2 regions of the Pseudomonas huanghezhanensis genome follow, and region 2 is predicted to be linked to the other one. Evidence: riboswitches for the same ligand, from Rfam matches in the RefSeq annotation. Region 2 holds a riboswitch; the other holds the start of a gene.
The links. A riboswitch is a leader RNA that binds a small molecule or an ion and turns the genes downstream of it on or off. The one in region 2 is predicted to bind cobalamin.
Positions count from the first base shown of each region.

Region 1: linked by a shared signal. The riboswitch ahead of OYW20_RS12585 (ABC transporter substrate-binding protein) and the one ahead of OYW20_RS14150 (CbtB domain-containing protein) in region 2 are both predicted to bind cobalamin.

Region 1 is NZ_CP113949.1:2,838,516-2,841,726, reverse strand. It holds gene OYW20_RS12600 (phosphodiesterase) at 1-10, shown strand, start outside; gene OYW20_RS12590 (NAD(P)/FAD-dependent oxidoreductase) at 122-841, opposite strand; cobalamin riboswitch at 1,042-1,237, shown strand; gene OYW20_RS12585 (ABC transporter substrate-binding protein) at 1,379-2,392, shown strand; gene OYW20_RS12580 (FecCD family ABC transporter permease) at 2,389-3,211, shown strand, end outside.
Region 2 is NZ_CP113949.1:3,173,222-3,176,432, forward strand. It holds gene cobW (cobalamin biosynthesis protein CobW) at 1-709, opposite strand, end outside; cobalamin riboswitch at 841-1,060, opposite strand; cobalamin riboswitch at 1,156-1,391, shown strand; gene OYW20_RS14150 (CbtB domain-containing protein) at 1,489-1,677, shown strand; gene OYW20_RS14155 (CbtA family protein) at 1,689-2,414, shown strand; gene OYW20_RS14160 (cobalamin biosynthesis protein) at 2,411-2,827, shown strand; gene cobM (precorrin-4 C(11)-methyltransferase) at 2,847-3,211, shown strand, end outside.

The DNA of each region.
Region 1 (3,211 bases), 330 kb from region 2:
GTTTGCGTAGCCGTCAGGTGCTGTAAGACCTCTTGAGCTAACTTGTTGGCGAGACGTCCTCGCAGGTTGAACAGCTCGCGAGTGGGCGCGACTTCAACGATGCGCCCCAGGTACATGACCGCTACCCGATCAGTAATGTGCCCGACCACGGCCAGGTCATGGGTGACGAACAGCAAAACAATCCCGACCAGGCACCGGCTGCCAGCACCACGGGTTTGCATTTGTTTTCGCCCCGTTCGGTGATCACCGAACTGACCCGCCCCGCTTCAGTCTCGATGCCCCGTGCAGCGCAGCGCGTCAGCATTTTTACCCCCAGCGCACGAGCGCCTTCGGCAATGGCGGCGGTGGCAATGCCGGGCTCGGCGCGGCCGTCGGTGGCCGTGAACAGCGCACCCTTCCACGACCCCGGCATCTTCGACTGCAAGCGGGCTTCAATCTGCGCCGGGTCAAGCAATTGTGCGTCGATGCCCAGTGGCCGCGCCTGTTCCAGCCACGCCACCTTGTTGCCTATCTCCTGTTCCGATTCGCAGGCGTAGAGGATGCCCGCACGGGTGAAGCCGGTGTCGTGCTTGAGTCGCGTGGGCCATTCGTCCCACAGCTTCAGGCTGGCAATCGCCAACGGGACTTCCGCAACATCACGGCCCAGGGTGCGCACCCAGCCCCAATTGCGCGAAGACTGCTCATGGGCGATGCCGCTTTTTTCGACCAGCACCACCGAGACGCCGCGTGCGGCCAGGAAGTAGGCGGTGCAGACCCCGACGATGCCACCTCCGATGATCACCACATCGGCGCTTTCGGGCAGTGAATGATCGCTGTCGACGTGAGTGATAAGCGGGTACATGAGCGTTCCTGCGTCGGTCGTTACCCAAGGTTTACCGCGCAGGCCACACAGCGGCAAGCCTTGTCGCGACCACTGGGTCCATGCACTCACATGGTGAGATCAAGGCCGGGTGACGGCTTGAGCGCAGCGCTTGAGCCGGGCGCAATCAGACCCTGTTTCATCGACGCGACCGCGGTCGGTGGTGATAACCCCGATGATCGTCTACCATGCCCGCCGCCGGTTCCCCCACGGGACTAATAGGGAATCCGAAATGCCGCCCCCGGCATCAATCGGAACTGCCCCCGCAACTGTAGGTGCCGAGCCTGCTCCTCAATAGCCACTGGACTGATGTCCGGGAAGGCCGGAGTCAGGCGACGACGCATCAGTCAGGAGACCTGCCGGCCAAGCAAATCACTAACCGGCGGGGTGTCCGGGAAGGACATCTCAGCAGCTAGCCGTGCCAGGCTGACGGGCGATCCCATCGCCGATGGCAGCGGTTGAAGATGTGTTTCCGGTTCGAGCCCCCTGCCCCGTGTACGGTCGGATGGAGACAGCCTCATGCTGATGTTGCGCCTTGCTACCCTGGTCACCGCGTTGAGCGTTGCCACCCTCGCCCATTCTGCCCCCACGCATTACCCGCTGACCGTCGAAAACTGCCGCAGCACCCTGACCTTTCCGCACGCTCCAACCCGCACGGTGACCATTGGCCAGGCGGGCACCGAGATGCTGTACGCCTTGGGTTTGAGTGACAAAGTGGTGGGCACGTCATTGTGGTTCAACGACGTACTGCCCCTCTATAAGTCGCAAAACGATGCCATCGAGCGGCTGGCGGACAACGCCCCGAGTTTCGAGTCGGTTATCGCCAAGCGCCCGGAACTGGTGGCCGTGGAGCTGGAATGGATGGTGGGCGCGCAAGGCGCGGTCGGCACGCGCGAGCAGTTCCATGAGTTGAAAATCCCGACGTACCTGATGCCCACCGACTGCGAAGCCAAGAACAACCTGGTGGGCGCGGACGGCACACGTCTGGAAGCCTTCCGGATAGACAGCGTCTACAAGAGCATCAGTCAGTTGGCCGAGATCTTCGATGTTCAGGACCGGGGTCAGACGCTGATTGCCGAACTCAAGGCCCGTCTCGCTCAATCCATGGCGCTGGCCCACGATGCGCCGAAGCAAAACGCAAGCGCGCTGGTCTGGTTCTCCAGCCCCGGCCTGGAGCTGGATCCGTATGTGGCCGGCCACAAGGGCGTCCCGCAATTCATGCTCGACACCTTGGGCGTGCGCAATATTGTGCAGTCCGATGAAGAATGGCCCACCGTGGGCTGGGAAACCATCGCCAAGGCCAACCCGACCTTTCTGGTGATCGCGCGCATGGACCGTCGCCGCTTCCCCGCTGACGACTATCAGAAAAAGCTCGAATTCCTGCGCAATGATCCGGTGACGCGCAACATGGACGCCGTGAAGAACAACCGCATCATCGTTCTAGACGCCATGGTGATGCAGGCCAGTGTCAGGACATTCACTGGCCTTGAAACCCTGGCGGCCGCCATCAATACCTTCAACCCGGCGAAATGACCTCAATGCTTTCTCGAACGCTGCTCGCACTGGTTGTGTTGTTGCTCGCTGTCTTTGCCGGTGTCGCCATTGGTGAGACCACCCTGGAGCCATCCGTGGTGTTTCAGGTGCTGGCCAATAAGTTGTGGGCCGCAGGCTACGTCCTCGACCCCATCGACGAGGGCATCGTCTGGAATTACCGCTTGCCTCGCGCCTTGGTCGCGGGCGCCTGCGGCACCGGGCTGGCGACATGCGGCGTCATCTTGCAGGCGCTGCTGCGCAATCCGCTGGCTGACCCTTATTTGCTCGGAATTTCCGCTGGCGCTTCAACCGGCGCCGTGCTGGTGGCATTGCTGGGTGTGGGGGCCGGGCTGATTTCGCTGTCGGTCGGGGCCTTTGTCGGCGCCATCGCAGCCTTTGCAGTGGTGGTGCTACTGGCCCGTGCCAGTGGACGCAGCGCAGGCACCGGCCAGATCATTCTGGCGGGGATTGCAGGGTCGCAGCTGTTCAATGCGCTGACGGCATTTCTCATCACCAAGTCGGCGAACTCCGAGCAGGCGCGCGGCATCATGTTCTGGTTGCTGGGCAATCTGGGCGGCGTACGCTGGCCGTCGGTCTGGCTGTGCGTGCCAGCAGCGCTGTTGGGGCTGGCTGTTTGCCTGTGGCACAGGCGTTCGCTGGATGCGTTCACGTTTGGTGCCGACTCCGCGGCCTCGCTGGGTATCGCGGTGTGGCGGGTGCAGCTGATCCTGATCGGTTGCGCGGCGCTGGTGACGGCCGTGATGGTCTCGATTGTCGGCTCGATCGGTTTTGTCGGCCTGGTGATCCCCCACGCTGCAC
Region 2 (3,211 bases):
GTTGCTCGGACTCAGCGCCCAGGCCCAGCAGCACGCTGATCGGCAGTTGACCTTTGCTGGCCTCGATGACTTTGACCGCCGGGGGCAACTCTTCGGCGACTTCAGCACGCACCGCGGCCAGCGAGTCGGCGTCGAGCATGTCGGCCTTGTTGAGGATCACCAGATCGGCGCTCGCCAGTTGGTCCGCGAACAGCTCATGCAGGGGCGACTCGTGGTCCAGATTGGGGTCGAGCTTGCGCTGCGCATCGACCTGATCCGGGAATGCCGCAAAGGTACCTGCCAGCACGGCCGGGCTGTCGACCACGGTGATCACGGCGTCAACGGTGCAGGCGTTGCGGATTTCCGGCCACTGAAACGCCTGCACCAACGGCTTGGGCAGTGCCAGCCCGCTGGTTTCGATGAGGAGGTGGTCGAGGTCGCCACGTCGGGCAACCAGTTCGCGCATGACCGGGAAGAACTCTTCCTGAACGGTGCAGCACAAGCAGCCGTTGGCCAGCTCGTAAACCCGGCCGTAGGCTTCTTCTTCGGTGCAGCCGATGGTGCATTGTTTGAGAATTTCGCCGTCGATGCCCAGCTCGCCGAACTCGTTGACGATCACCGCGATGCGGCGTCCTTCAGCGTTGTCGAGCATGTGGCGCAGCAGAGTCGTTTTGCCCGAACCGAGAAAGCCGGTGACGATGGTGACGGGGAGTTTGGCCAGTGTTTTCATCGGTTGCCCTCAGGCTTTGCGGCGGGCAAAAGGGACGAAAACGACGCAGCACTGAGACTGGCTGGCCGTTGGATTCGCCACCGGATCACCCCGCCCGGTTGTAATGAGAATGAATGGGGCTCGTGCTCGCGCATGGCTCCCGGGTCGAGGCAGGTCTCCTGGCTTACGGTGGCGTGCCGGGCGCTGGAGATGCGCGACAAGCATTCATCGCGCCTTCCCGCTCGCGCAGTGGCTGTGCAATGAACATGACCGTTTACAGTTGCGGGGGCAGCTGCGGCGTCTGACCGCATTCCCTTCTTAGCACTGGCCCGGACGTCACCGGACCTGCGAACCTCGACTGCCGCAAGGCTACGCAGTGACCCTGTTCAGGTCAATCTCCGCAAGGCTCATTACCACCTGCGCACACGGCCGGCCCGCAATTGACGCTGGCCGCCCGGCCATGCTCTCCTACACGCCTTGTTACGGGTGCCCTTCACAGGGTGAAACGGGAAACCGGTGCGTGCAAGCCTTCGGCTTGCGCAAGTCCGGCGCTGCCCCCGCAACGGTAAGCGAGAGAAGAGTCAGATCCACTGTGTCTTTCACGCCAACTGCGTGCGGCATGGGAAGGGACTCTTGAAGGTGCCACGCGCTGCGCGCTGCACCCCTCGCGAGCCCGGAGACCGGCCCGAAACGTTCACATCACAAACCCGCGGTGGGCGGGCGCTGTTGAGTCCCTGCTGACGCCTGTCAGCGGGCTTCACTGCGCTTTCCTGTTCGCTGACATTTCAGAGGGACGCGCCATGTCGATCAGTACCACCGGCCCAATCACTACCGCCAGCAGCACCACCCAGACCCAACGCCTGACCGCCTCTGTCAGCGCGATGATCCTGGGCGCATGCCTGGTGTATTTCGCCGGTTTTTCGCACATCGATGCAGTACACAACGCCGCGCATGACACCCGTCACAGCTCAGCCTTCCCTTGCCATTGAGGTCCGACGCCATGTTCAAGCGTATCGCTCAAACGGCAGGATTCACCGGGCTGCTGGCCGCTCTGTTGCTGACCGTTCTGCAAAGCTTCTGGGTGGCGCCGCTGATTCTTCAGGCCGAAACCTATGAAAAGGCGCCCGCCTCCGAGGTGCAACCGCATGAGCACAGTGACGGCGCCATGGCCGCGCATGTGCATGACGCGCAAGCGTGGGAGCCGGAAGACGGCTGGCAACGCGTGCTGTCCACCACAGGTGGCAATCTGGTGGTCGCGGTCGGTTTTGCGCTGATGCTTGCGGCGCTGTATACGCTGCGTGCGCCGGGCCGTACTGCTGAGGGCGCATTGTGGGGGCTGGCGGGTTTTGCCGTGTTCGTCCTCGCGCCGACCCTGGGCCTGCCACCCGAGTTGCCGGGCACCGCTGCAGCTGATCTGACCCAGCGCCAGTTCTGGTGGATCAGCGCCGCCGCGTCGACAGCCGTGGCGCTGGCCCTGTTGGTATTCGCCCACCACTGGATGCTCAAGGTGCTGGCTGCGGCGATTCTGCTGGTGCCGCACGTGATTGGCGCGCCGCAGCCGCTAATTCACTCCAGCCTGGCACCGGAAGCGCTTGAATCGCAGTTCAAAATCGCCTCATTGCTGACCAACGCCGTGTTCTGGGTGGCTATGGGCCTCATCAGCGCCTGGCTGTTCCGTCGCAAAAATCCGGAACTGAACGCAGCCGGGTTGTCCCACGCCGCATGAGCCAGCCAGTTCTGTCTACAGTCCGGGTGATCGGCATCGGCTGCAAACGCGGTTGTCCGGTCGAAGTGCTGGCGGGGTTGATCGACGAAAGCCTTGCGCTCTTTGGCATGGCCGTCGGCGACGTAACTGCCCTCGCCTCCATCGACCTCAAATCTTCAGAGCCGGGATTGCTGGCGCTGAGCGAAAGGCTCGGTGTGCCGTTGGTGTTTTTCAGCGCGGATCAAGTGGCGGAGTTCGAGCAAAGACTGAGTCATCGCTCGCAAGCTGCTTTCGACGCGACCGGCTGCTATGGCGTCGCTGAAAGCACAGCGCTGGCATTGGCAGCTCGCTTGTGTGCCGCTCCTGTCCACTTGTTGATTGCACGCCGCAACAAGGACGATGCCACCTTCGCCCTGGCTGGTTCGTACACCTGAGTAAACTTCGGAGACCCCCATGACCGTCTATTTCATCGGCGCAGGCCCCGGCGATCCAGAGCTGATCACCGTCAAAGGGCAACGCCTGATCGGTAACTGCCCGGTCATCATTTACGCCGGTTCGCTGGTTCCGGAAGCCGTGCTTGAAGGTCATCGAGCCGTTCAGGTCATCAACAGCGCCGAATTGCACCTCGAGCAAATTATCGCCCTGATGAAATCTGCTCATGAACGGGGTCAAGACGTTGCGCGTGTGCATTCGGGAGACCCGAGCCTGTATGGCGCAATTGGCGAGCAGATTCGTCACCTGCGCGAGCTGGGCATTGCGTTTGAAATCATCCCAGGCGTCACCGCAACAGCCGCGTGCGCTGCGCTGCTGGGTGCCGA